DNA from 3 places in the Arthrobacter sp. AD-310 genome. Region 3 is predicted to be linked to each of the others. Evidence: riboswitches for the same ligand, from Rfam matches in the RefSeq annotation. Region 3 holds a riboswitch; each other region holds the start of a gene.
The links. A riboswitch is a leader RNA that binds a small molecule or an ion and turns the genes downstream of it on or off. The one in region 3 is predicted to bind cyclic di-AMP.

Region 1 (10,413 bases), on a different contig from region 3:
TCCCGAAACGGATGCCTTCGTCACCGGCTTCACGAACGTGGGCGGCGGCGTCGGAATGCCCATCCTGGCGAGCATCCTCACAGCGTGGCTGACGTTCCTGAGCCGGACCTGGCGGCCTATCGTCCTGGTGGCCGGGGCCGCGGCGGTATCCACCACCGCCACCACAGTGGGCAAGCGGCTGGTGGGCAGGACCCGCCCGGACCACTCGGAAGCGGTTCCGCCGTATGAATCCACCCCGTCGTTTCCCAGCGGCCACACACTGAACACGACCGTGGTGATTGGCGTCCTGGTCTACATCATCTGCCTTCAGTTCCAGCTGCTCTGGGTACGGATCACGGCGATCACGGCGGGAACCATCTTCATTGTCGCCATGGGCCTGAGCCGCGTGTTCCTGGGCCACCACTGGCTCACGGACGTGATGGCCGGCTGGTTCCTCGGACTGGCCTGGGTGTCCATGGTCATCCTGGCCCACCGGCTGTTCCATCTCATCAGGCGCAGGGAGCACGCGGGCCCGGCACCCACCTTTGAGCACCCCGTGGTGCGCGATGTTGTGGCGGACGCCATCCATCACGACGCCGGCACAAACCGGAGTTCCGGGCGCGACACTGACCGGACCGCCGGGCAGGGTCCTGAGCGCAGCACGGGCCGGAGCCCGGGTCACGGAAAGGAATAGCGCGGGTGATAGTTTTTACCAATGCGCACTCTCGTTGTGGACCACCCGCTCGTCGCCCATAAGCTCACCGTCCTGCGGGACAAGAACACCCCGTCGCCCGTGTTCCGGCAGCTCACGGAGGAGCTGGTGACGCTCCTGGCCTACGAGGCAACCCGGGACGTCCGCACCGAACCGGTGACCATCGAGACGCCCGTCAGCACCACCGTGGGCACCGCGTTCACCAAGCCCACCCCGCTCGTCGTTCCCATCCTCCGCGCAGGCCTGGGCATGCTGGAAGGCATGACCAAGCTGGTGCCCACGGCCGAAGTCGGCTTCCTGGGGATGGCCCGGGACGAGGAAACCCTGGACATCATCACGTACGCCGAGCGCCTCCCCGAGGACCTCACCGGCCGGCAGATCTTTGTGCTGGACCCGATGCTGGCCACCGGCGGAACCCTGCGCGAAGCCATAAAGTTCCTCTTCAAGCGCGGCGCCTCGGACGTCACCTGCATCTGCCTGCTGGCCGCGCCGGAAGGCCTCGCCAAGCTGGAAGAGGAACTCTCCGGCGCCAACGTGACCATCGTCCTGGCCTCCATCGACGAGAAACTGAACGAGAAGTCCTACATCGTTCCCGGCCTCGGGGACGCGGGGGACCGCCTTTACGGCATCGCTGGCTAGGACACAACCCTTTCCGCTGCCCGGGCCGTTGGCTAGCCTGTGCCCATGGACTGGAAACTGGAACTTGTGTTTGTCCCCGTGTCCGACGTGGACCGCGCCAAGGATTTCTACGTCAACAAGGTCGGCTTCAATCCCGATTTTGATGAGCGGCCCTCCGACGGCATCCGCTTTGTACAGCTGACGCCGCCCGGCTCAGCCTGTTCCATCTGCATCGGCGAAGGGCTCACCGACGCGCCTCCCGGCACCGGCTCAAACCTCCAGTTGGTGGTCAGCGACATCCAGGCGGCCCACGACCACCTGAAGAACAACGGTGTGGAAGTCAGCGACGTGGACATCCAGGCCTGGGGCCACTTCGTCTATTTCGCCGATCCGGACGGCAACCGGTGGGCGGTGCAGTACATCCCCGGACGCTGAGGCGGCCGGGGATGCAGTGGGTCCTGCTCAGGGCTGGTTTAGTACCAGTTGTTGCCCAGGTGGAAGTTCAGGGCGCCGCACGGAGACTGGTAGCGCTCCTTGATGTAGTTCAGGCCCCAGTTGATCTGCGTGCGGTAGTTGGTGAGGTAGTCCGCGCCGGCGCTGGCCATCTTTTCGGCGGGCAGGGACTGGACGATGCCGTAGGCGCCGCTGCTCGGGTTGGTGGCCGTGGTGGTCCAGTCGGACTCCTTGTCCCACAGGGTCACCAGGCACTGCATCTGGTCCTGGCCCCAGCCGTAGGAAGCCAGCTGGCCGGCGGCGTAGGCCTGCGCGCCGGCAGGGTCGTTGACCGCGACGACGGGAGCGGGCTCGGGTGCCGGCTCGGGCGCGGGCGCGGGTTCCGGAGCGGGAGCCGGCTCGGGGGCGGGCGCAGGGGCCGGCTCGGCGGCCTGCGGAACCACGTTGATCGGAGCCGGTGCAGGGGACTCGGCCGGGTTGGACCGGATCTCGCTCTTTTCGATGCTCATGCTGGCATCGGAATCTGCGGGCGCCGCGGTGGTTGACGCTGAGGGGGCCAGCGTACCGGTGGCCTGTCCTGCGGCACCCACTCCGCCCACCAGCAGGGCGGCGCCTGCGGTGAGGACGGCGGCACGCTGGCCAAAGGTGAACTTCCTGCCCGCGGGACGCTGTGTATTGCTGTCCGACTCGTGTTTTGCGCGCGGCTGTACCGGGAATTTGAACATGATTGATCGCCTCTCACACCTGCGGAGTTAGCTGTCGGGTTCGGATGAGGGCATCCGGCCGCACGGAACAGACACGTGCTGGCTTAACCCCTAGGGCAATCGATGCCCGGGACGGTGGGTCCCCCGCCTCTGCCTTGGATCAAACGGAATCCGGGAAGTGGCAGAGCTTGGCGTCATCCGGATACGCGGCCCGAACGGGAACCGCACCCAATCGACGGTACAGGAAGGCGCTGCTTAAGTCACATTTAGGTAACGGACATCACGAATGACGGCGCGTCGGTTTGCCTAAACATCGAAGGAAGGCAGTTGAACTGTGAACTGCGTGCAGCCGGGCCGTGATGACACCGTTACCCGGCCTCCGTGAGCCTCCACAATGGATTGCACAATAGACAGGCCGAGACCACTGGTGCCCTCGGCGGCGCCCGCACCTTCCGCGTCTTCCGTACCTTTCCTGGCGGCGTCTGCGCGGGCAAAGCGGGAGAACGCGTGGTCGACAAACTCTGCCGGGATGCCGCCGCCGTCGTCCGTTACCGTGACTACCGCCGTGCCCTCCGGCGAGGTGCCAACTCCCGTCACCACAGTGGTGCCGGCGGCGGTATGCTTCCGCGCGTTCGACAGCAGGTTCATGAGCACCTGGCGCAGCTGGGACGCATCGCCCTTGACCAGCACGGGCCCGTCCGGCAGTTCCAGCCGCCACGTGTGCCCGGGGGCCATGACCTTCTCGTCGCTGACGCTTTCGACCACCAGCTGCGTGAGGTCCACTTCGCTGAGCTTCAGCGGCTGGCCCTCGTCCAGCCGTGCCAGCAGCAGGAGGTCCTCCACCAGCGCGGTCATCCGCTCCGACTGGCTCTGCACCCTGGCCAGGGATTTTTGCCCGTCGGGGGTGAATCGCTCCGTCATCCGCATCAGCTCCGTGTAGCCGCGGATGGCCGTTAGCGGTGTCCGCAGCTCGTGCGATGCGTCGGCCACGAATTGACGCACCTTGGTCTCACTCTTCTGCCGCGCCTGCAGCGCGTTCGCCACGTTGTCCAGCATCAGGTTCAGTGCGTGGCCCACGCTGCCCACTTCGGTGCCCGGGTTGGCGTTCGACGGCGGCACGCGGACCGCCAGCGCGACCTCACCGGCGTCGAGGGGCAGTTGCGACACGCGGGTGGCAACCGCGGACAGCTGTTCGAGCGGCTTCATGGTGCGCCGGATCAGTACCGTTCCCACGAGGCCGATCAGCAGCAGGCCGCCCAGCGATACAAAAACGAAGGTCCAGACCAGGGAAGCGAGGGTGCTTTGCTTGCCGGCGAGCGGGAGGCCGGTGACCAGGACGTCGCCGAAGTCCGTTTGCACGGCTACAAGCCGGTACGCGCCGTTGGACAGCTTCCGGTCCACGGGCCGGGCATCGGTGGCGAGTGCGAGCAAAACCTTTTTGTCGTCGGCGGACAGCGCCGACCGGCTGGTATCCGAGGCGAGGAAGCCGCCGCTGTTCACCTGGCCGTTCACGATCCGGGCATTGACCGTGCCCACGCTCTGTCCTCGGGCGTCCAGGGGGTCGCGGCCGTTGAAACCGCCCATTGGAGGGCGGCCGGGATCGTTGGCCCGTTCGGCGGCCTGGCTCAGCTGGTCATCCAGCTGGCGAGTGAGGAACGCGTCCATAGATACATAGCTGGCCACCCCGACGGCGCCGCAAATGGCGATCAGCAGCGCCATCGCGAGCAGGATCAGCCTGGTCCGCAGGTGCCAGGTGGCGGGCTTGAGCCAGCTCCGGGAATGCTGGGCCGGAGCCTGGGGGAAGGGCATGACAGCCTACTCCGCGGGCTTGATCACATAACCGGCGCCACGCACGGTATGGATCATGGGCGGGTGGACGGCGTCGATCTTCTTGCGCAGGTAGGAAATGTAGAGCTCCACGATGTTGGCCTGCCCGCCGAAGTCGTAGTCCCATACCCTGTCCAGGATCTGCGCCTTGCTGATGACGCGCTTAGGGTTTTCCATAAGGTAGCGGAGCAGTTCGAACTGTGTGGCGGTGAGCTGGACGTCCTCCCCGGCCCGCGTGACTTCGCGCGTGTCGACGTTGAGGACAAGATCGCCAACGACCAGTTCGGCGGTGTCCATGGCTGCGACCCCGGAACGCTGCACCAGGCGGTGCAGCCGGAGAATGACCTCCTCCATGCTGAACGGCTTGGTGACGTAGTCGTCGCCCCCGGCGGCCAGCCCCACGATCCGGTCCTGGACGGCATCCTTCGCGGTGAGGAAGAGCGCGGGCACCTCGGGAGCAAAGGCGCGGATCCTGCCCAGCAGTTCGACGCCGTCGAACCCCGGAAGCATCACGTCCAGCACCAGCACGTCCGGGCGGAAGTCCTTTGCGAGCTTCACGGCCTCGGGGCCGTCCGCGGCCACGGCGACGGACCATCCAGCCATCCGCAGGCCCATGCTCATCAGTTCGGACAAGCTGGGCTCGTCATCGACCACAAGGGCACGGATGGGGGAGCCGTCCGGGTGGGACAGCTTGGGAAGGTTGTTGGTCATGGAGTGCGAAGTGGCCATGGGACAACTCTCCGATCGGTGGGTGTAGCCCGGCTTTGGCTTTCCTGTGCGCAGGCTGTGAATGCCAGCGTAGCCAGCTGGGCAAGGTCCTGCAGCGAACCGGCAGCTTGGTCGCGCGGGCACCCGCCTGGCACCCTCTAGCAGGAGGGCAGGGTAGTCCCGGGCTCATTTCCGGACGTTCGGACGGGAAAAATCTTTTCCCCGGAGCGCATCGGGCTGGACAGGGGCGTCGGGCTTGAGGAGCGATTTTGGCATTCCGCACTCAGTTGAATAAAAGCGTCCTTTTGCCCGCGCCTGTCGAACTATATTTCGCCAAACGCCGTTATCGGGCCGGCTGCTCGGATAACGAGCGTTATTCTTTGGGGTCCGCCAGAATCGTGATCTGCGCCACAATAGAGCATTTCGTCTCACGATGCGGACGATTCGGTCCATTGTTACTTGCAAGTTGCCATTGTTACGCTGCACACTTCCAATGTGAACAAGAACTCAACAGCACCTGCAGCCGCAGAATATTGGCCCAGCACATCAGCTGCTGCCGACATGCGCTGTTGTCGAATGCACGCCTGACCTTCCCACCCGCCGAAGTTCTTAGGCATTCGCCCCCCAGCCCAGCGTCGGGCGCCCCTCCCCAGTTCGCAGTGCGGGGAAACCCAGCATTCGAGCCGCGATGGCGGCCATTCACATTGAGGTAAGCATTCCATGTCTGTTGCATCCGGATACGTCCACATCTCCGTCCGTAACGCCGCCAAGGCGGGCCAGCCATCCGGCCTGCGCCCCGGCTTCGGTCCACGCCCGGCCCTCGCTCCCTCTGCCGGGAACGGCTTCCCCGCACAGGGCTACACGCCGCAGGGCTACAACCCCAATTCATACGGGCAGCTCCGGGCAGTTCCGGCGGCAGACTCCGCACCCGTCACCGCTCCCACTCCGGTAGTGGCGGGGCCCAACGCGGTGCGTCCCGTAGCCAATGACAACGTGGCCCGCGGATTTGTCCTCTACATGGGCATCGATGAGGAAACCGCCGCGGCTGCCGGCACCTCAATCGCCAAACTGGCCCAGGAAATCCGCGCCTACGCCCAGTCGCTGGTTACCGGTGCCGAGAGCTACGCGGCAGTCGCCGTAGCCCCTGCCGGCACCCCGGGTTCCGCGCTCGACGTCGTCCGCTCCACCTTCGGCGACCCCACGGTGAACTCCCGCCAGCGCACCGAGACTCCCCGGCCGCAGCAGCCGCAGGAGCCGCGCCCCTCCGGTGTCCTCATCGACCTTGCACGCCGGGAGGTTCACCTCGACGGCGAATCCCTCAACCTGACCTTCAAGGAGTTCGAGCTCCTGAACTACCTCGTGGAAAACGGCACCCGCACCGTCGGCCGCGACGAGCTGCTCGAAGGCCTCTGGCGGAACGCCGAGGAAGTGCCGAACGAGCGCACCATCGACGTCCACATCCGCCGGCTCCGCTCCAAGTTGGGCCGCCTGGCCAACACGGTCCGCACCGTCCGCGGCCAGGGCTACCGCTTCTACGAGCACCCCGAGGTGGTCGTCTGGGCCGCTCCGGAATACTCGATCTAGCTTCTGAACGAAAGGCGCCTGTCCCCAGCGGGGCGGGCGCCTTTTGCTGTAGGGGCACAGCAGCGCTGACGGGTTCGTTAGGCTTGGGCCATGAGTGAGCACCATCTTCGCCGGCTAGTGATCATGCGCCATTCCAAGGCCGACTGGCCTGGTGGCGTGGCTGACCACGAACGGCCGCTCGAGGAGCGGGGCCACCGGGAAGCGCCCCTGGCCGGACGCTGGCTGCTCAAACACAACATCGTCCCCGACTTCATCCTCTGCTCCAGCGCCCTGCGGACCCGGCAGACCTGCACCTGGGTGTGCTCTGAACTGGGTGACAAAGCCCCCACCCCCAAGCTTGAGGAGGGGCTGTACGCGGCATCCGCCCTGCGAATGCTTTCCGTGATCAACCACGTTCCGGACACGGTGACCACCCTGATGCTGATCGCCCACCTGCCCGGCGTGCAGGACCTCGCGATGCACCTGGCGTCGCGCGATTCGGACCACGACGCCTACATGGATGCCGCCACGCACTTTCCCACCAGCGCACTCACCGTCCTGGAAACCGAGAAACCGTGGGCGGAGCTGGACGGACAGGACGCCCGGATCACCCGGTTCAAAGTTCCGCGCGCGCACTGAGCGCCGCTATCAGTACGTAAGTACCGACGGACTACCGCGGCTTGCCGACGTGGAGGGCGCCCGCGGCGGGCAGGGGCCTCCAGTGGAAGGTTTTACCGCCGGGGCACGGACCTGTTTCCCGGCTTGGGTGCGGGTCGTCGGGCAGGTGAAGCGGACGACGTCGGGCGCTTGCCTGCCGCCGCACGCGCCGGGATGCGCGGTGCAGGACTTCGTTGGGCGGCGGCTCCCCTGCCCGGCGCGCTCTTCGCCGCGGCGGCCCTTGCGCTGCGGGGAGCTGTGGCGGGTCTGCGTTGTGCTGCGGTTTTCCTGCCCGCAGCCGGTGCCAATCTCCGCCCCGGGGGCCAGGCGACTCCGAGGAACAGGACCAGCAGTGTGGCTACAGCAGACACTCCGGCGCCGACGAAATAGTTGTCGGGGTCGTCCGTGGGCAGGGGAGTGCCAAGGAACGAGGACTGCCCGTCGTAGGCCAGTTCCCAGGTGCTCAGGAAAGCGAGGGCGAACGCCAGCGTCAGGCTTGTCCCGGCGCCGGTTGCCAGCAGGGCAGCCCGGCGGCGCCGCGCCAGGAGTTCGGCGATGGCCGACAGGTACGCCAGCGCCAGTACTCCCATGAACGCGTTGAAGACCGGCATGGCCAGCGTCATCCCGGTCAGCACAAGCAGTCCTGCCGCGGCGATCCCGGTAATGACGGCGAACTTTCCGCTCTTCCCCATGTGGCGCATGTCCACCATCATTCCCGAGGGGCAGGCGGGTTCAGCACGTAGCCGCGCATAATGGCCATGATTGCCGCAACGCTTTGGTCACGGCTCCGTTCGGGGTTGTAGGTCTGCCGGTCCAGGCCCACCACAAAGCAGGCGCCGAAGATGGCGGTTTCCAGGCTGCCCCGGGAGACTGATTCATCCACGGGGTAGACGGCGGCCACGCTTTCCACCGCATGGGCAATCACTTCGAGCAGTTCGCCGCGCAGCTCGGCAAAGGTTCCCTGCCATTCGCTGGGAATGCGCCAGTTCTCGCTGACCCAGAGGCGGGCAAAGGACGGGTACTCCGCCATGAAATCCATGGCTTGGCCGATCATTTCCTCCATGGCAAGCAAGGGGTCGCTGCCGGCCGCCCCAGTTGCGGCCGTTTCTCCGGGCACACCGCGGGCGGCGCTGAGCAGCCGGGCCTTGAGGATGTCCACCCCGTGCCGCAGCAGCTGCGCGATGAGTTCGGATTTGCTGCCGAAGTTGTAATAAACGGTGCCCTTGGACACGCCGGCGGCAGCAGCAATTTCATCAACCGTGACGCTGGCGGCCCCGCGCTGGCCGATGAGTTCCATGGAGGCGTCGAACAGCTTCTGCCGTGTGGCGGTGGTGCGGACGGGTCGGGAACCTTTTGCCCCCGCCGTGCCGCCGGTGGTATCCGGCCCTTCCGCGGGCGGCGGACCGGAGGTCATACCGCGATCTCCGGTTTGAGCGCCTTCAGCGTCCAGTATTTGTTCCGCCGCACCGCGAGGATGGACATTCCGGCGCCCAGCAGGGTGTAACCGAGGAGCCCGATGACGGTGGGGACGATCATGGAGAGGTCGGCCCCGTAAATAAGGTGCCTCATCCCGGTGACCACGTATCCCATGGGGAGGACCTCGTGCACCACATGGAGGGGCTGCGGGGTCGTCTGCCAGGGGAAGGTGCCGCCGGAGGAGACCAGCTGCAGGACCAGCAGGATCAGCACCAGCAGTTTGCCGGGTGATCCCAGCAGCGCCACGATGCCTTGGATGATGGCACTGAACGCCATGGCCGCCGCCAGCATAAACAGCCACATCAGGACCGGATGCGCCGGGTCGAGGCCGAGGGCGAGGTTCACAACGAGCGTCAGGAGCGTGGCCTGTACCGCGGAGACGGCCAGGAAGGGAAGCCAGCCGCCCAGGGCGATCTTCCATGAGGGTGCGTTGGACGCGAGGGCCCGCCGGGTGATGGGCCGCATGGCCTGCACCAGCATAAAGATGCCGATCCACAGGGCCAGCGTGAGGAAGAAGGGTGCCAGGCCCGCGCCGTATGAATCGGCCTTCGCCTGGGACACGTTGCTGACCGCCACCGGGTCTGCCATGACCCGGGACAGGTTGTCCTTCTGGCTGGCGTCCGGGTTGGGGACCTGGCCGGCTCCCTTGCTGATCTCCTCCGCGAGGGTGCGGGAGCCGTCCGCCGCCGTGACCGTGCCCGCAGCCAGGCGGGCAGCGCCGTCGTCGAGCTTCTTCGCACCGTCGCTGAGGTTGGCCGCACCGTCAACCGCCGCCTGCCCGCCCGTTGCCAGCGTCGCGGCTCCGGTGTGCAGCTGGTCTGCGCCGGCGGATGCCTGCTGGACGGCCTCCTTCAAGGCCGGGGTCCCCGCGGCGAGCTGGGAGGCACCCATGCTGACCGACTCGGCCCCGTCGGCCAGCTGCTGGACCTGCGCCGCGTCCGTCTGGATCTTCGCCTTCGCCGCCGCGACCGGGCTGGACGCCGCCGTTGCATCGAAGTCGGCGAGGATGCTGTCTGCCTGTTCCTGCGTCAGCACCCCGGACGCGACCAGCCTGGTGTTGGACTCGATGACCCTGGTCCGTAGCCCCTGGTCCGCGGCTTCGAGCTGGGCTGCCACGTCCTGGAACTTGGCGTTCAACTGGGCGTTCCCGGCGGCAACCTGCGCGGCGCCGTTGGCGAGCGTCTGCGAATCGGTGGGCAGGGACGCAGTCCTGTCCTTGAGGGTGGAGAGCCCGCTGCTGAGCTGGCCCGCGCCGTCCGTCAGCTGGTTGGCGCCGTCCCGCAGTTTGAGCTGGCCGGCGTACAGGTCGGCGGCGCCGGTGCTGAGGGCGGTGGTGCCCTGGTGCAGTGACGCGGCGCCGTCCCTGAGGCCGGCTACGCCGTCGGCCACACGGGTGGCGCCGTCAGCCGCCTGCACCATCCGTGAGTGGATGGTTCCAAAGCCCGTCAGCAGCTGGTTCGCCGTTTCTTCGCCCACCTCTGTGGCCACGGTGCTGTGCACCGAGGTGGTCAGCTTGTCCACGATGGTGCTGAGCAGATAGTTGTTGGCGTCGTTCGTGGTGACGTTCAGCATGGCCTGGCTGGCGGAATCGAAGCTTCCGGGGGACACCAGGTTGGCCGAGAAATCCGCCGGAATCTTCAGGGCGAAGGCGTACTTGCCGTCGCTGACGCCCTGGTCCGCCTGTTCGGTACTGTCCACGCGCACCCAGTGGAAGAC
Region 2 (10,413 bases), on a different contig from region 3:
AGATTTGCGGCTTCGGGATAACAGGTTTACGTACTCGAAGGACCGGCATGTAAAAGGTGCTCTCTTGATAGCGGCTATCGCCGGACTCGGGATTATCGTGTTTGACCAATACTCCAAGGGAACTGTAGGAACACACTGGTCCGACGGTGGCATCCCTTCCGATACCGCCTCTATTCCCCTGGGAGATTTGCCGGGTTGGCGCCAAACAGGTGTCCAGGACTTCACCCAAAATGCTGCAGCAGGGAAAGTAGACGAGGTTTACGGGCCCGACATGCGCGGTTACGATGGCTTTCCCGACTCATCGGGAAGGGGTATTTATACTCCCGATGCTGTCCTTTCTGTCCGGAATGGGAAACTTGATTACTTCCTTCATACTGATGGAGTTCCCCGGGTAGCCAGCACCGTGCCCTTCGGCTACAACGGCCAAAAGTATGGGCGGTACTCCATCCGCTTTAGGTACGATTCTTTGCCCGGCTACAAGATCGCATTCATGCTATGGCCAGTGAGCGACGACTGGAACGATGGTGAGATCGATTGGCCAGAAGGCTCGCTCGACGGACAGCTATATGGCGCCTCTGCTATCAAAGGCTCATTCGAGGATGGAGCAATGAAGTTCGACCCGTCCTACCGTAAGTACTCTTCGTCTGGCCCCGGCAAATGGCATGTGGCGACTACAGAGTGGACCCCGGGCAAAGTGAGATGGTTCTTGGACGGTAAGTTGGTTGATGAAACACGGAAGTCATCCGGTGTTCCAACTGATCCCATGCGGTGGACCTTGCAGGCGGAAACATCGTTACAGGCAAGCACGAGGTTTCCGGCTCGAGACGTAGCAGGCCATATCGAAATCGATTGGGTGGTGCAGTATGCATATGTCGAGTTTTAGTCCAGAGACCGCGCGAAACCTTAATCCTGCACTCGCCGCGGCTTTTAGAAGTATCGATGAGAGTGGAATTCCTTGGTTGTTGCTGAGGGGAGAGGATGACCTGGATCAACCCGCCGGCGATGTTGATCTGCTGGTAGACCCAGCGCTGCTCCCCGCACTTGATGGGGTACTCGCAGACGTAGGGTTTTGCCATGTTAAAGCACGAGGTCACGGGAGTCATCGCTTCTACTTCTCCTACGTTGCTGACTCTGACTTTTGGCTTAAGCTGGACGTCGTTTCTGACATTGCATTCGGGCGCTATCAGCAAAGGCCGACGGAGGTGGCCGCGGATGTCCTCGCCCGCCGAGTCGCCTTGGGAATACTGTGGGTGCCTTGTCCATCAGACAAGGCTTGGCTGCAGCTGCTTCATTTGGTACTCGACAAGGGCGAGATTGTCACGGAAAGACAAGCAATCGCTCTGTGCGCTGCCGAGGTGGTCGCGCCGGAAGATCCCCTAGGTGCATTCGTCGACCGCCAAACCCGTCCCGGCACTGCCGCTGCGATTTTGCAATATATTAGGTCGGAAGATTTTGATCGCATTCCTTACCTTGCTGCAAAAATCACTCGTACCTGGGCTGAACGGCCGCGTCGGGGCTGGTTCAGAGCTATACGTAACAGGGTACTTCGCCTCTTGACCCCCGGAGTGCATGGGCGAGGTTTGATCATTGGAGCAGTGGCGCCTGATGGCGGTGGAAAGACGACCTTATTGGAGGGACTGCGAGCCTCAATCCCGTTGCCGGTCAAGTGCGTCTACATGGGACTATGGGGCGCCAGTCATTGGGATGGACTGCTGCGGCACTTTCCTGGAGGGCGTACTGGCAAGAAGATATACAGGACGATTCGTGGGGGGCTTGTTGTTAGGTACCACAGCTTTAGAGGACGTCTTGTGCTCATGGACAGAGTTGCCTACGACGCTCTACTTCCCACAGCAAAAGCAGGTAACGCCCTAGATAGACTCACCGATCAACTTGCCTTGCGGGTGGGACCGAACCCGGACATCCTCCTGGTTCTCGATGCGCCCGGAGAGGTGATGTTTGCCCGGAAGGGCGAGCATAGCGCAAGCATTTTGGAAGACTGGCGGAATGCGTACCTGGAACTCTCACGGCGGCTTCCATCAGCCAGGGTCCTCGATGCTTCCTTAGCCAAGAATACCGTCCTACAGCGAGCGACAGGACTTATATGGGACGCGCTTACTACTAGATGTGGGATCGCTGGGAACCGCCGGCAAGAAGAGGCAAAGCTTCCCCTGCACCGCTGGGCCCTGCTCGACTGGCGCTTCCTGATCCCACTCATAAATCCGCAAAGGGTAGGCTACGGGGGAAGGCTAAGTGGAGAATTTGTATCCGGACTTCGCCATATGGACCCGCATGCTGTTCGCATAGGGGCTGATGTGCCAGGCAGAATGCCCCAATTCGACGTCGTTGTTCTCTCCGAGCCTGACCGGAAGACCTTTGAAGCCGCCGTGTCAGCTGTGGAACCCGGTGGTTGGGTTTGTGCTCAGGTCCGGCGGTCATTCTTCAGCGTCTCGCGGCCGTGGACAATAGCTGGTTGGAAGCGGGCATTCGCTCGACAGGGGTTCACTGACATAAACGTTGACTGGCAGGTGCCTACACTCGAGCGCGCCGTGCGCATAGTTCCCACGGCCTCGTCGGTGGCTGTGCGCCATACCCTCTCACTCCACAAGGACGTCCGGTACGGCACGGTTAAAGCTCTTGCAGGGAAGATTGCCCTCAACTCGGGAGTGTTCAATCTGGCGATACCTTGCGGTACAGTCACAGGCCGCCGACAGGGGTGAAGGACCAGAAATGAGATTCATTGATCATTTCCTGCATGAACGCAGGTCCGATCTCGGACTGGATCAGCATGGGCTGGCAGATGGATGGGAAACTGTTTTATTAACCCCGAGATTTGCCACCTCTAGGCATGTAGTCGGGCTTGTCTTCGCTCCGAAGAATCCGGAACCCCGTCTCGTTGTGAAGGTGCCGCGCCAACCCGGCGACAATGATGGCGTCCGGCATGAAGCATGCGTCCTGCAACGCCTGAATGCCGAGGGACTGGATACAACCAAGGGCGTGCCAGAGGTTCTCGCCATAGAAGTCGTTGGCGGACATACGGTGTTGGTGGAGACCGCCCTGTCGGGGGTTCCCCTGGATCCCAAGGTGGTGGCTACCGACATAGAGACGGCTGTCGCTGCTGGCACCAATTTCATCGGGTCACTGCCCTGCACGAGTTCCGCCGGAAACAATCCCGACTGGTATCAGCGATCGATAGGCGAACCGCTGCGTGCCCTCAGCAGTTTGGTTCCTAACGACGCTGGCCTCCATGAATTGATTGAGCGAACTCACCAGGTGCTGGCGCCGCTGATGACGACCCCGCTGCCAGCTGTGATGGAGCATGGGGATATGAGCCACCCCAATCTGTTTCTTAAGCCCCGGGGCAAACTACAGGTTGTGGATTGGGAACGTGCAAGTCCGTATGGCGTGCCAGGCCACGACCTCGTGTTCTACCTGCAGTACCTAACGGAATCGCGCGAGCAGGCCTTTGCCAGGCAAGACCAACTTAAATCGTTTGACCACGCGTTCGGAAAGGGGGGATGGGCGCTGGAGCCATTGAGGGAGCACCTTGCGCTTCGCAGTGTCGACTCCGCCATCCTCCCGTTGCTGGTGATCGCGACATGGGCCCGGTCTGCGGCGACCCTGTCATATCGGTTGAGTAGCTCATCGGGCAAAGACCAAAACCGGGTAGACGTGAACGCAGTGATCGCTGCTGACCGGGACTTTTGGCTGTGGCGCCATGCGGTTAGCAACTGGCCCAGCCGATCACCGTAGGCGGACCAGGGTCAGAAGGTCTTTGTGCAGTTCCGGGAAGCCTAAGCGCAGAATCAAGTAGACCATCGGCAGTGCGACGAATATGACCAAGACGGCGGTGGCGGCGCCGCCCAGCAATGGCAGCACCAAGGTAATCAATCCGGAAACTGCCACAGCGGCCCCGCATACCAGTCCGGGTAGCACTGCCTGAAACATCATGCTCGTCCTGATCCGGATTACTTTCGCTGCTACCGTCTGCATACCCACTGCGAAAATCACGGCAACTGCGAGTTGAGCTGACGCAATTCCGGCGATGCCCCATTGGGTGGCAAAAAAAAGCACCGGCACCAAAATCAAAAGCCGGATTATGGAAATAGTTATTGAAAGCCCGGGCCGGCCGAGGGCTTTGTACACGTCATTCGCCCCTGCTCCCAGCGAACGAACGGCGGCATATATGGCCAATAAGGTCAGAGGGAGCACAGCGTCTCCCCATTGGGGACCGAAAAGCAAAGGCACAAGCACGGGTGCCAGGACAGCGAGGCCAACGCCTGCCGGGACCCCGTACAACGCTTGAATCTGCATGCTTTTCAGGTATCCGGCCCGGAGTCGATAAGGGTCGTCACGGACCTGTGTATAAAGGGGAAACAGCACAGTTGAGAGTACGAAGAATACATTCAAAATAAGGGCTTCCGGAAGCCGGAATGCCAAGGTGTAATAACCGAGCGCTTGGGCGCCCAGAACAAGTCCAATAATGAGGTAATCCACATCAAATATCAGCCGGGCAAGTAAGCTGCTGCCCGCTACAGGCGCACCGAAGGACAGGTTAGCCCGGATGGAGTGCCAACTCGATCGCCAAAACCTCCAGGGCGCATCATGGCGGACTAGGTACCAACACGTGGCAGCATAACCCACTGAACCCGCCACGGTTCCTAGTGCAAGAGACAATGCGCCTTGTCCTTGAAAAGCCAGAAGAAGAGTAACCGAACCCATTAAAGCTGCCCGGATTACGGGGGCTGCAGTCAGCTGCCTGAAGCGGAGATCGCGTCTGAGCAGGGCTTCAGGAACTGCCCCGCATGAAGTAGCAAAAATTGATACTGATATGACTTGGATCAATGGGACGGCAGCGGGAAAACCAAATACTTCTGAGGTTAGAGGCGCCCCCAATGCAACAATTAACGCGAGGGAGGTGCCTAGACCAAGCGAGATCAGGAGTGCGGACTGCGCCATAACCTTGGTTCGGGGTAAATAGACCAGAGCTTGGGCTACTCCTGCGTCAGCAACGCTTTCGGTGTATAACATCAGCACTAAGGCAAATGCAACCAGCCCGTATTCCTCCGGTGAGAGGAGTCTTGCCAAGACCACAGTGGTCGCAAGTACGATCAGCCGGCCTGAAACGAAGGCAAGACCTTGCCACATCGCGCCGCTTGCTCCTGCCCGCGCAAGGTCTCCGCCTGGTGTCATGGGGTTTTGCCTTCTTTCAGGTGCCAGTCGTTCACCGCCAAGTGAATTTGATCCAGATAATCTGCAGCAGTTTGCGTCCACGTCCGGACTTCAGAACCGGTATCGGACATGAGCCTCGGCGGGCCGCCGTTCAGATGGTTTACGACCTGGTCTACGAATTGTGTCGGGTCCTTTTCGATAGTTAGCAAAGGATGCGGAGCCTGTTCACGGGCGGCGACAGGTGTCGCCACAACGGGCACATTTGCAGCCAAGGCTTCCCGGACGGAATTCCGTATGCCGACGCCGTGCTCGTCTGGGAAGACCGCCACATCCGAACCATTGAATACGTCCATCACGGAGGGGACATTAGCCAGGACTTCAACCTGATCAGCAGACAGCGCAAGAACTGAGTCCGCAGGTTGGCGACCCGCAACAACGAATTTCGCATCGGGAACGTGCTCCCAGACCATTGGTGCAATTTTTTTGACCAGCACATGAGCACTGTCGATATTGGGACCATAATTGAGGCTCCCCACGAAGCAAACCACCGGAGAGTTCCGTTTCCCCCGGTAACGAGGCGCAGACTCTGCTCCATTGGCAACGCTGGTCACGGGCCGCGCCAGCTTCTTGCTCCACGCGGCAGCGTCTCCTGCACCGACGGTCAACAGCCGCGCACGGGCCGGGAGGCGTCGTTCTGCCCGCAGAGCCAGATACGCCCTGACTTTATATGCTGGCATCAACTTTCCTGCGATGGCAGTATCCATGGCCGCCCGGATAGACCAAGGATCAACAGTCTGCAGGACCAGAGGACCCCAAACATAGTGGGAGAGAAACAGCGCGTGGGGCCCGTGGATCAGCGTAGCGTCCTGTTGCAGGGACAATGCTGCCACTAATTCTCGGGCACGCCTCGTCGATCGTTCTTGCCGCCCTAGTCCGTTCACGCCTAGGCCTGAACGGAGTGCAGCTAGCGTCCTGCTTCGTCGAGGGACAACATGCACAGAGTTGCAGCGTGATCGAACTTCATCCGGCACCGTCACGGGCCCGGAGAATGTCAGCAATGTTACCGTCACGTCAGCAGGTAGGTGACGCAAAACCTCGAAGGGGATGAGAGAGCTTCCATCACCCAGCACAGGATCTCGGTTAGGGACACTTTCTGTTATGTACAGAAGCTTCATTGCAAGAGTTTACTAAATGATGGGAAGAACCGGATGGGCCGCCGGCTTGTTTTTTGAAAGTGAGAAACTGCCAAAAATGGACGGCGGCGGGATATGCCGCCGCCGTCCAGGTGAGCCCATTATAAGGGAGGAAAATCACTGCCAAGCGCGAACGTAGTCGACCTGTACCTCCGAGGCTGGCCCATAAACTGGATTAGTAGACGCTGCCCCAACGTTGAGGACAATATACTGCGGCGCGTTGCCATCGTCCGTGGGATAGGACTTGACTTTAACCCCATCAAAGTACACGTCGGATGAGGTTGCCGTACGGTGCAAGCCGAAAGTGTGGAATTGGTTCGCCCAGTCACCCGGAACTGTGCCCTGGTTATGCGTACCGGAACCTGAGTGGTAATTCACGGTCATTTTAGCCTTGAGGACTTCTGCGATGTCATTTTCCCCAGTCGTAGGCCATGACTGCCCGGTCGACCAGAACGCAGGCCAGTTGTACAGCCCGTTAGCGTCACCGGGGAACTTGATGCGGGCCTCCACGTAACCAGTGGTGAATTGATAGCCACTGCCCGCCCCGCCCTTGGGATTGCTGGAAACGAGGGCGCCGGAAGTGGACGAGGCCAGCGTCAGTGCGAGATTGCCATCCTTGATTGCGACATTGCTCGGGCTGGTGCTGACTTTGTTCATCTCACCACATGTGGGGGAGAACCAGCAGTCGGACCACTTGGTCGTATCGAGGGAACTTCCATTGAATTCGTCATTGAAGGTCATAACCCATCCGCCTGGAACTCCGGTAGGCATCGGGGTAGAAGTCGATGCCAGATTCGCCAGGGGGGCCGAAGCCGGTGCCAGCGTGGACTCCAGTGTTGTTTCCGGAAGTGGTGGCTCGCTGGCCGCCGGAACAGGGGCAGGGGCGGCGTCGGGTTCCACCGTCGCCTCTGTAGTAGGTTCCAGTGGGGCAGTTGCCTGGAGGAGCTGGTCGCGATGCATGTGCGATGCAACGGGCTGCTGCTTTGCGGAGTTGGTTACCCGTTCAACATTCAGAGCTTCGGTGTTTGCTGAGAGCCCCAAAGTGGCGGCGCCTAATAGGGCAACAAAGGCAGTCGTGGCCAGGCGCACCGTGAGTGGGCGTTTGAGAACCCCGGTGTAACGGTGAGGTTCGGAATGAATACGGGTCGAATTAACCGGTTCTTCCATGGACTGATGCGCTTTTGTGCGCGGCTGATCCGTAGATGCAGACATGAGTAGTGCCTCTCGTCGCCTGCGGGGTTAGCTGTCGGGTTCGGATGAGAGCATCCGGCCACTCATGAGGTTTGCCGTGACTTCACCCCGAGGGCAGGCAGAACCATGCCCGGGACACGTGGGTCCCCCGCCTCTGCCAGGAGTCTCGGGATCCCGTAAGTGGCAGAGTTAGGCGTCTTGCGGGATTGGGCCGGCTGGGGCAGCCCCAGAGGTAGACCGTACCGGAGACGCAGCGCTAAGTCACAATCCAGTAACAGGCATCACGGGCATTGCCGAGTCATGAAGGATCTGGCGCGATGGTGTGCTATCGCCCACTGGCAGGGTGCGCGGCGGCCAAAGAAGGCGCTATCTCACCTTTCGATACGGAATGAATCTTGAAACTCGTATCCGCGGGAAGGAATAAAGTCCACTCTCATGTGGGTGCTATCCAAGACCACGTGGGCGGTACCCTTAGCCGGGCTGTAGTTGGCGCCTGACCATGCGGCGAAGTAGGGCTTCTCAGCGTCTTCCGTGTTGATGTCCCTCAAGCTCTGACCTCCGACACCATTGGTGACGAAGACGGTTCCGTTGCCTTGGTTCACACTGCTGTCCGAATCAGTCACGCACTTCGGATTGACTTCCTGCACGAAGAGATAAGGACATCCGTCGCCGTATCCAATCTGGAAAGTGCGCTGATAGACGTGCTCGTGTCCTGTGAGTACAAGGTCAACACTTTTCCTAACGAGCAGGTTTAGGAATGCTTGGCCGGCATCACACCCATAGTGTCCTATGCTGAAGCACATATTGTGCATACCGACTATCGTCCAGGGAATTTTCGCTTCTCTGGCTGTATCAATAGCGGCTTCGGTCCATAGGTAAGATGCGCTGCCCTTGGAATAGTCCGTTCTACCGTCGGGAAATTCCAAACCCGGCGAGACCATGATCAGCCGAACTATCGGATTCTCGTCCGGGACGTCTACGTACCATTGCTTACCGTAGTCTCCTTGCAATCCTTGAAGCCGATTCGGAAGACATTCCACGTAATTGCTTATGTAGCCGTCGGGACCATTGCTCTCATGGTTGCCAGCCACAAGCAGAGTGGGAATTTCTGGCCCCAGCAGTTGTTGTACTAAATCGCAGAATTTCTGCTCGGCACCTTGCTCATAGGACAGGTCACCCAAGATGATGTTGAAGTCGGGTGCAAGCTCTCGTACTTTGTTCAAAACCCCCTTGGCGCCGCTGCCAAGTCCCACATCACCGGCTGCAGTGAAGTGGACGGTAGGCCCATCATCTGCAAGTTGGGGTGTAACCTCATCGCAACCGGTCATTCCCATGGCGCATAACAGAGTCAAAATGCTGATACAAGCACGTCTTTTCCCACGCGGCTTTGGTTGTGCCTTGTTCAAGATTCAGCAAGCCTTAACCGGATGGTCGCAATGCCGTTTGCCAGGCCCCCGCTGCTTTGGCCCCGGAAAATGTCCAGGTGGCTGCGCCGCTGGCGCCCGCGGATGTCTGGACTTTGTCGGCCTGTTCGGCGATTTGTCCACCCGCCGCCTCCCAGCGCTCTGCCCATCCTGTCGGGGGAGATGCCGCAGGAGTTGAGCTGTCGAACCCAACGCCACCGATAAGGAGGGCACCGTTGCTGGCCGTTGTTACTCCTGGCAACGTGATACTTGTCGCCGTGTAGCTGGTGTCCACGCGGGTAGCCACCATGCTGTCAATCGGACTTGATGTGCTCGCTCCGCGATAAGCAGTCATCCCGCCACCCCATTTCACAGCAGTGCTGGTAGACCAGGTATAAGAGGCGCCCTCAGCCGTTCCTGCCACCCGGTAGTAGACAAAGATCCGCGCTCCGTTTCCGATGGTAAGACCGTTTACAAGTGGCGTCCATCCGGCGGGAGCACTGCTAACCGACGGGGTTAAATCGGCAGTAAAGGCGGCGACCAACAAATCACCGGCGGTCGTACCCGCCGGTTTTGCGAGGGTGATCGGAGCAGCCGTACCGGAATAGCTGCTCGCCGTCCCCACCACGCTAATGCTTCCCGAAGGGGAAGGGGTTGGGGTAGGTGTCGGTGAGGGACTGGGGGCGGGCGCCGACCCCAGGGACCGGTCCGAGAACCAGTAGCGTTTGGTGACGTTGTTGCTCGCCAGGATCACGACACCGGTGCTGGAGTTAAGGCTCTGCTTGGTTGTTGTTACGTCATTGATGTTTGGGGATGCTCCGTCTTGGATGACGGGAGTTCCGCGGCCGCTGCCAAACACGGGGTTGTCCATGGACGCGGTCTTTTCGTAGATACTTCCCGCTACGCCCGAGTATGCGCATCCCGAAACGGATGTGGAAGGCGCAGTGTGAAACGCTCTGACCACGTTATTCGTGGTGTCCAGCACGACCTGGGGGCGGGAAACGCAATCAGCAACGGTTGCAATCGTTGACTTTGTGAAAGCACCGGTTCCGGGGCGGAAGACAAGCAACTGAAGTTGTGGCAGCGTCTTGTCCGTGTACGTGTCATTTAGGCTCGTCTTCAAAGCAGCATAGACTCGTCCGGCGGAATCAGCGAGAAGGGCTTTGAGATTCAAATGGTCATCCGCTTGGCCCTTTCCTTGAACAGCGGGCTGGACCTTCCATGAAGACGCCGCGGTCGGGGACGTTCCGTCGGTGCGCGTTGCCCAATAAACGGTGCCCGCGGGATTATCACTCCACATCACCCCGATCTTGTTGCTCCCGAAGGAAACGACGGCAGAAATGTCATCTGGCGCAGGATTCGGGTCCGCCACGGGCAGAACAAATGGCGTGTTCCAACTTGTTCCGCCGGGAGTGGACACGTTCACATAAACGGCGTTCGTGTAGCCCGAGGTCGCG
Region 3 (10,413 bases):
CACCGGGCAGGATAACCTTGAAGGAACAGACCAACACGGTCCGCAGTCGCCATACCTTGAACCCGCACAGAACCCGCACAAAATTGTGGATGCGGTGGCGGCCGGCCGTGTCTCATTACAGCTGAACGAAGAAGGTTGATTACGTGCCTACCGGCAAGGTCAAGTGGTATGACAAGGACAAGGGCTTCGGTTTCCTCGCGGGCGAGGACGGCCAGGAAGTCTTCCTGCCCAAATCGTCGCTGCCCGAGGGCGTGACGGAACTCAAGGCTGGTACCCGCGTGGAGTTCGGCGTGGCTGACGGCCGCAAGGGTGCCCAGGCGCTGGGCCTGCGCGTCCTCGACAAGACGCCGTCCATTGCCAAGGCCAAGCGGCCCGCCGCCCGGGACCTCGCTCCGCTGGTCCAGGACCTGGTGACCGTGCTGGACAACCTGTCCGGCACGCTGTCCAAGGGCAAGTACCCGGAAGGCAACAAGGGCAAGGCGATCGCGGCTGCCCTGCGTAAGGTTGCCGACGAGCTGGACGTTTAGGCACCCATGGTCCCGGAAGCTGAACAGCCGAAGGTACAGGTGCGGGAACCGGCGGCCGCAGTGAAGAACGCCCCCAAGCGGAAGGCGGGCGTGCCGGTGTGGCGCACCGGAAAACCGGACGCGTTCCTGGCCGCCGCCGTCGAAACGGCCCGTACCGCCATTGAGGGCATCACTGCAGCCGGCACCATCGGCTCCCACCTCGCTGCCAAAAGCGAGGGCGACCGCCTGGTGACGCACCTGTTTGAGTCCAAGCTGCCAGGCTACGTCGGCTGGCAGTGGTTTGCGGTCCTGACCCGGAACTCCCGCTCCAAGGTGGTAACCGTCAGCGAGCTGGGCCTGCTGCCCTCCGAAGACTCGATCCTGGCGCCCGAGTGGGTGCCGTGGGCCGAACGGGTACGGCCGGAGGACGAGCAGCAGCAGGACGAGCAGCAGCAGGACGAGGAAGCCCTGCAGGAAGCCGGCGGGGAAGACACGGCGCAGGAACACGCTGTGCAGGAAGACACGGCGCGGGAAGACACGGCGCGGGACGACACAGTGCAGGACGACACAGTGCAGGACGACACAGTGCAGGACGAGACAGTCACGGGCTCCGACGCCGCGGACGCCGACTTCTCCGAGGCAGCCCAGGACAAACCGTCCGGGGACGACGACGGCGCGGACCGGGATTCCGACGTCGCGTAAGCGCCGATAGACAAAGAGCGCCTACACAAACGGCGCCGGCCGGGCAGGACCCGGGCGGCGCCGTCGTGCTTTAAGTGCAGGCGGCCTGCCTGCCGGCTACTTGCGCAGTTCGCCCACGACGTAGTCGATGCTGGCCAGCAGCGCGGTGATGTCGTCCGGCTCGATAGCCACGAACGTGGCGATGCGCAGCTGGTTGCGGCCCAGCTTCCGGTAGGGCTCGGTGTCCACGATGCCGTTGGCGCGCAGGACCTTGGCCACGACGGCGGCGTCCACCGATTCGTCGAAGTCCACCGTGGCGATGACGTTGGAGCGCTCGTCCGGGTTGGTGACGAACGGTGTAGCGAATTCGGAAGCCTCGGCCCACTGGTAGACACGGCCGGCGGAGTCCGCCGTCCGGGCAGCCGCGAAGTCGAGGCCGCCGTTGGAGTTCAGCCACTGCACCTGCGCGTCCAGGGTCACCAGCGTGGACAGCGACGGCGTGTTGTAGGTCTGGTTCAGGCGCGAGTTATCGATGGCGGTCTGGAGGTCGAGGAAGTCGGGGATCCAGCGGCCGCTTGCCTTAATCCGGGCCGCGCGCTCCAGGGCGGCGGGGGAGAAGAGGCCCAGCCAGAGGCCGCCGTCCGACGCGAAGTTCTTCTGCGGGGCGAAGTAGTAGACGTCGCTCTCGGCCACGTCGACGTCCAGCCCGCCCGCGGCCGACGTTGCGTCGATCAGGACCAGTGATCCCTCGTCCGCGCCTGCAACCCGCTTCACCGGGGCGGAAACACCTGTGGAGGTTTCGTTCTGCGGCCAGGCGTACACGTCCACGCCTGCTTCGGCCGAAGCTGCCGGGCGGGTGCCGGGCTCGGACTTGATGATGGAGGAGGCGTCCAGGAAGGGGGCCTTGTTAGTGGCGGCGGCGAACTTGGAGCCGAACTCGCCGAAGGAGAGGTGCTGGGCCTTCTTCTCCACGAGGCCGAAGCTGGCGACATCCCAGAATGCCGTCGAGCCGCCGACGCCAAGGACCACTTCATAACCTTCCGGCGCACGGAAGAACCGGCTCAGGCCGTCGCGGACCGAACCAACGAGGTTCTTGACCGGGGCCTGCCGGTGCGAGGTGCCGAGGATGTTCTTTGCTGCGGCGGACAGCGCATCGATCTGCTCCTGCCGAACCTTGGAGGGACCGGCGCCGAACCGTCCGTCCTTGGGGAGGAGGTCGGCGGGAATAGTGATGCTGGGTTCGCTCACAGGGGCTCCAATTTCGGCGTGGACACGGCTTCGGTCCGGACGGGTGGATGGTCGCTGGCAGGCAGCCTGGGTGGACTGCATCTGGGCCGTTCCCATTCTGCCTGAACAGCCCATTCGGCGGGAACCGGAACCGTCAAAGTCCAGCCCGTGAGACGCCTCCAGTAGGCCTCTTCAACTATTCGGACTAAGTCAAAATAGGCTAAGCTAGCCAACGGACTACGTCGCGGTGAACGGCGATACGGTGGGACAACGCAAGGTACTGCGCTCGAGGAGCTGAGCTGGATGACGGATCTGATCGACACTACGGAGATGTACCTTCGGACCATTTTGGAACTCGAAGAAGAGAACATCGTTGCCCTCCGGGCCCGTATTGCTGAACGGCTGCGCCACTCCGGTCCCACGGTGTCCCAGACCATTGGCCGGATGGAACGTGACGGCCTGGTTGTGGTGTCCGGGGACCGGCATCTGGAACTTACCGAAGTCGGCCGCAAGCGGGCCACGGAAGTGATGCGGAAGCACCGCCTTGCGGAACGGCTGCTGGCAGACGTCATCGGGCTGGATTGGGCCTACGTCCACGACGAAGCCTGCCGGTGGGAGCACGTGATGAGTGAGCGTGTGGAACGGCGCATCTATGAACTGCTGGACCACCCCACCGAATCCCCCTACGGCAACCCCATCCCAGGCCTCGCGGCGCTGGGTGGTGAGGCTGCTGCGGCCGTCGCGGAAACGGCGGTGAGCCTCCTGGAGGCCATGAAGTCATATGGCACCGCCTCTGTGGTGACCGTCAGCCGGTTGGCAGAGCCCATCCAGGTGGAACCTGAACTGCTGGCGCAGCTCGATGAAGGCGGCATCCGGCCCGGCGCCGCTGTAACGCTCGAGCGCGTGGGTGACTATATTTCCGTCCGCGTGCCCGGCATCGAGGGCGCCCTCGAACTGCCGCCCGAAGTGGCCGCCCACGTCTTCGTTACCGTCCGCTAGCGAGCGACGCCCGCAACCCGGGAATACTCCATTTGATGGCGGTTACGCAAAGATAACGGAATTGTTACTTTAGGGATTAAGCCTCTATAGTTGAAGCAAGCGTTGATACTAAAGCGTTACCTGTTCCGGAGCCGAGCTCTGCCAGCGGAACAGGTGCACGAGTCACTACTGGCAGAGGCGGGGGAACCACAAGCGGCAGCGGGGGACTGCCTTGGGGTGAAGTCCGACAGCAGCAAGCCTCTTCCAGTGTAGGAATCCTCCGGGAATCTCTCTGTGCCGAAGCTTGCCTGCTCCGGACCGGGTCTTTGATCTCTCTGACCCGAATCCGACAGCTAACTTCGCAGGCTTTCAGAGAGGAATCCTTCTTGTCCATGCAGACCTCCAGGGGGCGCCGCCGCGCGGCCGGCCCCGCTCCGGCCCCGCGCGTGGCCGAAGTTACTCACACGGAGCGCCCCCGCGATCTCCACCGTGATGCGCGGCGCCGTCGGGGTCCGTTCCGGCAGATCACCGAGTTCGCCTCTGCAAGCGGCATCGGCCAGAAGGCCGGGATCGCTTTGGCCGCCACCGGCATGGTGCTTACAGTGACTGTTCCTGCCACCAGTCCCGTGATGGCCACGGACGCCTCCGGAAGCACGCCTGTTGCCGCGTCCGCCGTCACGCCGCAGCAGCCGGCCATTTCCGCTGAAGCCGGCGCCCAGATCGACTTCAGCCGCTCAGCGGTCGTGACGCAGGCCGACCCTGACGGCAAGCTCAAGCAGCTCCTGAGTGCCCAGTCCGCGGGCGCCGTCTCCCGCGCCGCATCGGTCGGAAGCCTTGGTGCGCCGCTGGCCAGCATGGTTACCGCATCGCCTTTCGGTTACCGCGTCAGCCCCATCACGGGCGGCTCCGGCGACTTCCACCGCGGCCAGGACTACGTGGCGCAGTGCGGCACCTCCGTGCTCGCCGCCGCCACCGGCACCGTGACCTTTGTGGGCTGGCACCAGTTCGGCGGCGGCAACCGTGTGGTGATTGACCACGGAAACGGCCTGGAGACCACGTACAACCACCTTTCGTCCTTCAGTGTGACTGAGGGCCAGACGGTCTCCAGGGGCGACGTGGTGGCTTTGAGTGGCACCACCGGGGCTTCGACTGGCTGCCACCTGCACTTCGAGGTGCAGGTCAACGGCGAAGTGGTCGATCCGACGGGCTGGCTGTAGTCAAATGAGGGCAAACTCCCAGTTCGTTGTGACCCGCCGTGACCTGAATGTGACATTCACGCGAAACTGCTGTACCGTCTAACTCGCGTCAACTTTTCCGAAGTTGACGCTCTTGTGCGGATTGCCTAACTCTGCCACCGCTCAAGGTCCGTTCGCATTTCATCGTCTGGCAGGGGCGGGGGAACCAAATTTGGTCTTCGTCATGAAGGCCTTGGGGTTAAGTCGCAAAGCTTCCATGGAAGCAGCGCGGCCGGGTGACTCCCATCCGAATCCGACAGCTCACCTCGCAGGCATTGGGAGAGGCTACCTTCGTGTCTTCACGCCATAGTTCTGCGCGCCACCGTGCGCAACCGGTTCGTACCAACCCCCTGGACGCTGTGTCCAAGGCTGTTAGTGCCAACGCCGGGACAGTAGGTCGCCAGGCTGCAGTTGTTGCTGCTGCTTCGGGACTGGTCCTGGGTATGGGCCTGCCGGCCAACGCTGCGGACACCACTGCCGGTGTCTCCGCGTCCGCCGAGTCCGGCTCGGCGCAGACCGCCCTTGCGGTCACCGCCGCCCCCACCGCCACGGTCTCCTTCGAGCGTCCCGTGGTCACCACCGTTGCAGCTCCCGTCGTTGAGCGCGTGACTCCCCAGTCCACCTCGGACGACGACGACGCGGACAACGCCACCACGGCCACGGCAGCAGCCGAAAAGGTTGCCGCGGCAGCCTCCTCGGCCGCCACCTCCGGCCTGGCAGCCATTGCCTACACCGGCATTGGCAGCCCCTACGTCTGGGGCGGCACCAGCCCCGTGAGCGGCTGGGACTGCTCCGGCTTCACCCAGTGGGTCTACGCCCAGGCCGGCATCAGCATTCCCCGCGTCAACGCATGGACCGCCATGACCCCCACCTCCACCCCCCAGCCGGGTGACCTGGTGATGCAGAACGGTGGCGCACACGTCGGTATCTACGTAGGCAACGGCATGATGGTCAGCGCGCTCAACCCCTCCCAGGGCACCCTGCTCCACTCCGTAGCTGCAACCGGAACCTCCTCCTTCTACACCCTCGCAGGCTAATCAGTTCCCGGGGCTTCGGCCCCCGGAACTTTTTCTTTGCCCGCGCATCCGCCAAATCACTAATCCCCGTTCGGGACGCGCCGACGTACCCCCAAGATGCCGGCGCGTCCAACACCCTTGTGCGGCCCACAGGCCCCGAGGAATTCGAAAGAGAGAAAAGATGACTACTCGTGCTACCGCACGGCACCGCGCCGAGGTCACCAAAACCAACTCGATCGCCATCATCGCCAAGGCTGTTGGCGACAACGCCGGCGGCGTCGGACGCCAGGCAGCGGTCATTGCCGCAGCCTCCGGCCTGGTCCTGACCAGCGGCATTGCAGCCAACGCGGCTGACGCCAACATCCAGCGTGACTCGGCACCGGCCTCGGCCCTTGAGGTCGAGTCCGCGATCGAAGCCCCGATTTCCGCAGCCTCCACCATCGCGATCACCTTTGAGAAGCCGGCAGTCACCACCTCCCCGGCTCCTGTCGTTGAGGAAGAACCCGTGGTTGAGGAAGCCGCTCCGGCTCCGGTTGCCGAGGCTCCTGCTGCCCCCAAGGTCACGGCCACCGTCTCCGCCGCCTCTGCCCCCGCCGCGCCGGCCGCTTCCGCAAGCGGCAAGGGTGCGGCCATCCTGTCCGCCGCCTACGCCCAGCTGGGCGTTATGCAGGACTGCACCATGCTGGTCACCAACTCGCTGGCCGCCGTCGGAATCAACTTCCACGACTGGCCTGCCGGCTACCTGTCCCTCGGCCGCACGGTCAGCGCTGCCGAAGCGCAGCCCGGCGACCTGATCTACTACGCCGACGGCGGCGCCGGCGTAGCGCACATCGCTGTCTACGCGGGCAACGGCCAGGCCGTCCACGGCGGCTACAACGGCAACCAGACCGTTGTGTTCAGCGCCAACGTTGGCTCCGGCCCGGTCTTCATCCGCGTCAGCTAATAGCGGCGCCGCCCGGAACGCTTCGCCGACCGGACTCCGTTCAAGGACCCCTGCCCACGCGGCAGGGGTCCTTGCCCTTTAAAAGGGACCAACTCGTTTTGCAGCGAAATTAGCTGATAGCGCACTTCTTTGTTTACTCTTGTGGTGTCGATCCATAGCCCGAACATGCCGAGGGCAGCCGGCCCTCGTGCCCCTGACGGGTGCGGCCGTGAAGAGGTACGTGCATGCGCACTCTCGTTCTGAATGCTGGATATGAACCGCTGGCGGTTGTGACTTTCCGCCGGGCGCTGGTGCTTGTGCTCACGGGCAAGGCAAGCGTGGTGGCCGAAGGGGACGACCCCGTGGTGGGCCCGCAGGAGATATTGGGCCGGCCTTCGGTGATCCTTCTCAACCGCTACATCCGGCCGAGGTACAACCAGGCAACCGCTGTCAGCCGGCGCGGTGTCCTGCGGCGGGACGGGCACAAATGTGCTTACTGCGGGAAAGCCGCGCACACAATCGACCATGTCCACCCAAAATCACGCGGCGGGGCCGATTCCTGGGAGAACCTCGTGGCAGCCTGCCTCCGCTGCAACAACGTCAAGGGTGATCACACTCCCGCGGAAATGGGCTGGAAGCTGCGGTTCGTCCCCGAACCGCCGCACGGCACCATGTGGCAGATCAAGGAACTGGAAAAGCCGACCCCGGCATGGGACCCGTTCCTGCTCCCTGAACGCGCAGCCTGATTCCCTTCGGTGTGATCTTGCGGGGGTGCGCGGCAGAGCCGGCTGGTGGCTAGGCTGGAACCGTGAAAGTCGAAGTGCCGGAGTTTGACGCCCTGATCCTGGCGGGAGGACGTTCGTCACGCCTGGGGGGCGTGCCCAAACAGCATCTGGTGTTCGGCGGTTCAACGCTGCTCCAACGGTCCCTGTCCGCCGCTGCAGGAGCGCGCAAGGTGGTGGTCGTGGGGCCCGATTCCGGGCCCCTGCCGGACGGGGTGGCGACCTGCCGCGAGCAGCCCGAATTCGCCGGACCCGCAGCAGCGATTGCCGCCGGACTCGAGGCCCTGTCGGAGGGCGGGGCCGGCAGCGGTTATACCCTGGTGCTGGCCTGCGACATGCCGCTGGTAGCGGACGCTGTCAGGACCTTGTCCCTTGCCCTGGCCGCGGAGGCGGACAAACCGGAAGCGCTCCTGGCCAGCGCGGACGACGGCAGCCCGGAGGGTCGGATCCAGCCACTCGTCGGCTTTTATCGCACGAGTGGGTTAAGAAGCGCCGTGCAGAAACTCGAGGGCAACGGAAACCTGGTCAACGCTTCGGTGCGCGCGCTCCTTGCTAGTCTGGACGTGCAGCTTGTCATGGTTCCTGCCGCGTCCACAGCAGACGTGGACACGTGGGACGATGCCGCCGCGCTGGGGGTTGCCGCCGGTGACCAGCATTCGAGCCAGCAGCGGCGCAGCCGCAGCTAACTTGGGAGGCAGTTCATGAAGAGCCAGGACGAAACGCTGGAGGAATGGTGCAGGTCCCTGCTCCAGGCGTATGAACTCGAGGATGTCCAGGTGGACATCAACGCCATCCTTTCGCTGGCCGGAGTAGCCGCGCACTCCGTGGTCCGTCCGGCTGCCCCGCTCACCACCTTTATTGCCGGTTACGCGGCGGGCCTTGCCTCCGGCGCCGGGCGGGCCACCGATACCGCCTCCATGGACTCGGCCCTGGCCGTGGCCCGTTCCCTGGCCTCCGACTACGATGCTGAAGCGGCGGGGACTCCCGGCGAATGACCGGGGAAACCACGGCAGACTCCGGCGGACCGGAAGGGCACGAAGAGCAGCACCGCCTGGCGCACACCTGGGAGGAAGCCCGGCAGGCGGCATTTGATGCGGCCACCCCGATCCCTGCGGCGCCGGTGGCATTGGAGCTCGCCCTCGGCCGCATCCTGGACCAGGACATTGTGGCGCTGCAGGATATGCCCCACTATGCCTCTTCCGCCATGGACGGATGGGCGGTCAATGGGACCGGGCCCTGGATCATTGTTGAACCCGGGACCCGGCTTGCCCCGCACCAGGCGAGCCCTATCGTCACCGGCGGCCTCATCCCGCCCGGGGGCAAGGCCATCCTTCGCAGCGAAGCTGCGGTGCTGGGAACGGACGACGACGGCCTGCCCGTCCTGTTAACCGGCGGCACCGCCCGTCCGGGGGAGCCGCGCACCGGCCAGCACATCAGGAAAGCCGGCGAGGAAGCGGCCCAGGGGGACGTCCTCGTCAAAGCCGGTGCCGGGCTGAACCCGGCCCACCTGGCGCTGGCAGCATTGGCCGGCTACGACGAACTCCGTGTGCAGGGCAAGCCCCTGGTACGGCTCCTGCTGACCGGTTCCGAAGTGGTGGCCCGGGGGCTGCCCGTTCCCGGCCAGGTGCGCGATACGTTCGGACCCCAACTTCCGGCAGTGGTCAGCATGCTCGGCGGTATACCCGGAGGACTGCAGAAGATCGGCGACTCCTACCCGGAATGGCTCGCCGCCCTCGAAGATGATGTCCCGGAGGTGCCCGGCGCACCCGAGCTGCCTGCCGACGTCGTTATTACCACGGGAGGGACCGGCCGCTCCGGCACGGACCACCTTCGCAGGGCGGTGGCTGAACTGGGAGGGCGGCTGGTCATCGATGGCGTGGGCATGCGGCCCGGCCATCCTGCGGTCCTGGCAGAACTGCCCGACGGCCGGTTCGTCCTGGGCCTGCCTGGCAACCCGCTTGCCGCGATGATGGCGCTGAGCACCATCGGCGCTCCACTGCTGGCCGCATTGGGGCATGGCACCATGCCCCGGGTACAGGAAGTCCCCTCGGGCACTGTGATCGAACCTGACCCCGGACGGACCCGGCTGATGCCGTTCCGGCTCCTCTTCGGCATGGCATCACCCGCCCAGCACACCGGGCCTGGAATGATGCGCGGCCTGGCAACCGCTGACGGGGTGATGGTGGTGCCCCCGCATGGCGTGCAACTCGGGGAGCTGGTGCCGGCCTTTGCCCTGCCGTGGGGCCCGCCGATCCCCGCGCCCGCGGAAACGCCGGCCAAGGCAAAGCTCCGCGGCGGCGGCCGGAGCGCCCGGCCGGCAAAACCGGCGCCGGCGGGCCCCGTGGACTGGAGCGCCCTCCTGGGGTGAGCGCTTTGCCTCCGGCCAAACCTGCCGCACTGGGCAGGACGGGGCCGCCGCGGTGCCATGATGGAGATATGGACAGGCAAGGTGGAATATGGGACGCGTGACCCAGCGCCGCAAGGTGCACAAGTATCTGCTGGATGGCTCACCCAAGGCCCTGGAGTTTCCGGTACGGCACCGGGAGGACGTTCTGGCCGTCGAGGAACCCCTGGAGATCCGGCTGGGCCGCATGTCCTTTTCGGTCACCATGCGGACTCCTGGGGACGACTTCGACCTGGTGGCCGGTTTCCTGGTGTCTGAGGGCGTCATCTGGAGCGCTGACCAGCTGGTTTCGCTGCGGTTCTGTGCCGGCGAGGACGAGGATGGGGTCCAGACGTTCAATGTCGTGGAAGCCCAGCTGCGCCCGGACGTCGTCCTCCCCGAAACCGGCCGCAACGTCTACACGTCCAGTTCCTGCGGCATCTGCGGGACGGACTCGATCGAGGCGGTCCGCAAATCCTCGCATTACAGCCCGGCGTCGGATCCCATCACGGTGGACGCCGAGGTCCTGGCGTCCCTGCCGGGCCTGCTTCGGAAGTCCCAGCGTCTGTTTGATGACACCGGGGGAGTGCACGCGGCCGGACTCTTCAAGATCGAGGACGACGGCGGCGCGCGGCTGCTGTGCCTCCGGGAGGACGTGGGACGCCACAACGCCGTGGACAAGG

Region 1: it holds a riboswitch for cyclic di-AMP, as region 3 does, so the genes downstream of both, ACYQ1Z_RS09780 (aggregation-promoting factor C-terminal-like domain-containing protein) here and ACYQ1Z_RS05115 (C40 family peptidase) in region 3, are expected to answer to the same signal.
Region 2: it holds a riboswitch for cyclic di-AMP, as region 3 does, so the genes downstream of both, ACYQ1Z_RS07120 (glycoside hydrolase family 16 protein) here and ACYQ1Z_RS05115 (C40 family peptidase) in region 3, are expected to answer to the same signal.

What each region holds. Positions count from the first base shown of each region.
Region 1 covers NZ_BAAHNO010000013.1:67,714-78,126, reverse strand. The annotation lists gene ACYQ1Z_RS09795 (phosphatase PAP2 family protein) at 1-673, shown strand, start outside; gene upp (uracil phosphoribosyltransferase) at 695-1,330, shown strand; gene ACYQ1Z_RS09785 (VOC family protein) at 1,376-1,744, shown strand; gene ACYQ1Z_RS09780 (aggregation-promoting factor C-terminal-like domain-containing protein) at 1,783-2,487, opposite strand; cyclic di-AMP (ydaO/yuaA leader) riboswitch at 2,493-2,653, opposite strand; gene ACYQ1Z_RS09775 (HAMP domain-containing sensor histidine kinase) at 2,773-4,275, opposite strand; gene ACYQ1Z_RS09770 (response regulator transcription factor) at 4,282-5,022, opposite strand; gene ACYQ1Z_RS09765 (winged helix-turn-helix domain-containing protein) at 5,722-6,585, shown strand; gene ACYQ1Z_RS09760 (SixA phosphatase family protein) at 6,676-7,203, shown strand; gene ACYQ1Z_RS09755 (hypothetical protein) at 7,296-7,922, opposite strand; gene ACYQ1Z_RS09750 (TetR/AcrR family transcriptional regulator) at 7,931-8,635, opposite strand; gene ACYQ1Z_RS09745 (YhgE/Pip family protein) at 8,632-10,413, opposite strand, start outside.
Region 2 covers NZ_BAAHNO010000010.1:102,278-112,690, reverse strand. The annotation lists gene ACYQ1Z_RS07150 (hypothetical protein) at 1-21, shown strand, start outside; gene ACYQ1Z_RS07145 (glycoside hydrolase family 16 protein) at 65-883, shown strand; gene ACYQ1Z_RS07140 (hypothetical protein) at 1,815-2,717, shown strand; gene ACYQ1Z_RS07135 (aminoglycoside phosphotransferase family protein) at 2,728-3,750, shown strand; gene ACYQ1Z_RS07130 (lipopolysaccharide biosynthesis protein) at 3,742-5,190, opposite strand; gene ACYQ1Z_RS07125 (glycosyltransferase family 4 protein) at 5,187-5,933, opposite strand; gene ACYQ1Z_RS07120 (glycoside hydrolase family 16 protein) at 6,480-7,574, opposite strand; cyclic di-AMP (ydaO/yuaA leader) riboswitch at 7,579-7,759, opposite strand; gene ACYQ1Z_RS07115 (metallophosphoesterase) at 7,925-8,887, opposite strand; gene ACYQ1Z_RS07110 (hypothetical protein) at 8,973-10,413, opposite strand, start outside.
Region 3 covers NZ_BAAHNO010000008.1:50,247-60,659, forward strand. The annotation lists gene ACYQ1Z_RS05090 (cold-shock protein) at 144-527, shown strand; gene ACYQ1Z_RS05095 (DUF3027 domain-containing protein) at 534-1,208, shown strand; gene serC (phosphoserine transaminase) at 1,305-2,435, opposite strand; gene ACYQ1Z_RS05105 (metal-dependent transcriptional regulator) at 2,718-3,413, shown strand; cyclic di-AMP (ydaO/yuaA leader) riboswitch at 3,564-3,774, shown strand; gene ACYQ1Z_RS05110 (M23 family metallopeptidase) at 3,785-4,609, shown strand; cyclic di-AMP (ydaO/yuaA leader) riboswitch at 4,738-4,916, shown strand; gene ACYQ1Z_RS05115 (C40 family peptidase) at 4,987-5,664, shown strand; gene ACYQ1Z_RS05120 (NlpC/P60 family protein) at 5,825-6,586, shown strand; gene ACYQ1Z_RS05125 (HNH endonuclease) at 6,811-7,311, shown strand; gene mobA (molybdenum cofactor guanylyltransferase) at 7,374-8,033, shown strand; gene ACYQ1Z_RS05135 (DUF6457 domain-containing protein) at 8,049-8,342, shown strand; gene ACYQ1Z_RS05140 (molybdopterin molybdotransferase MoeA) at 8,339-9,715, shown strand; gene fdhD (formate dehydrogenase accessory sulfurtransferase FdhD) at 9,804-10,413, shown strand, end outside.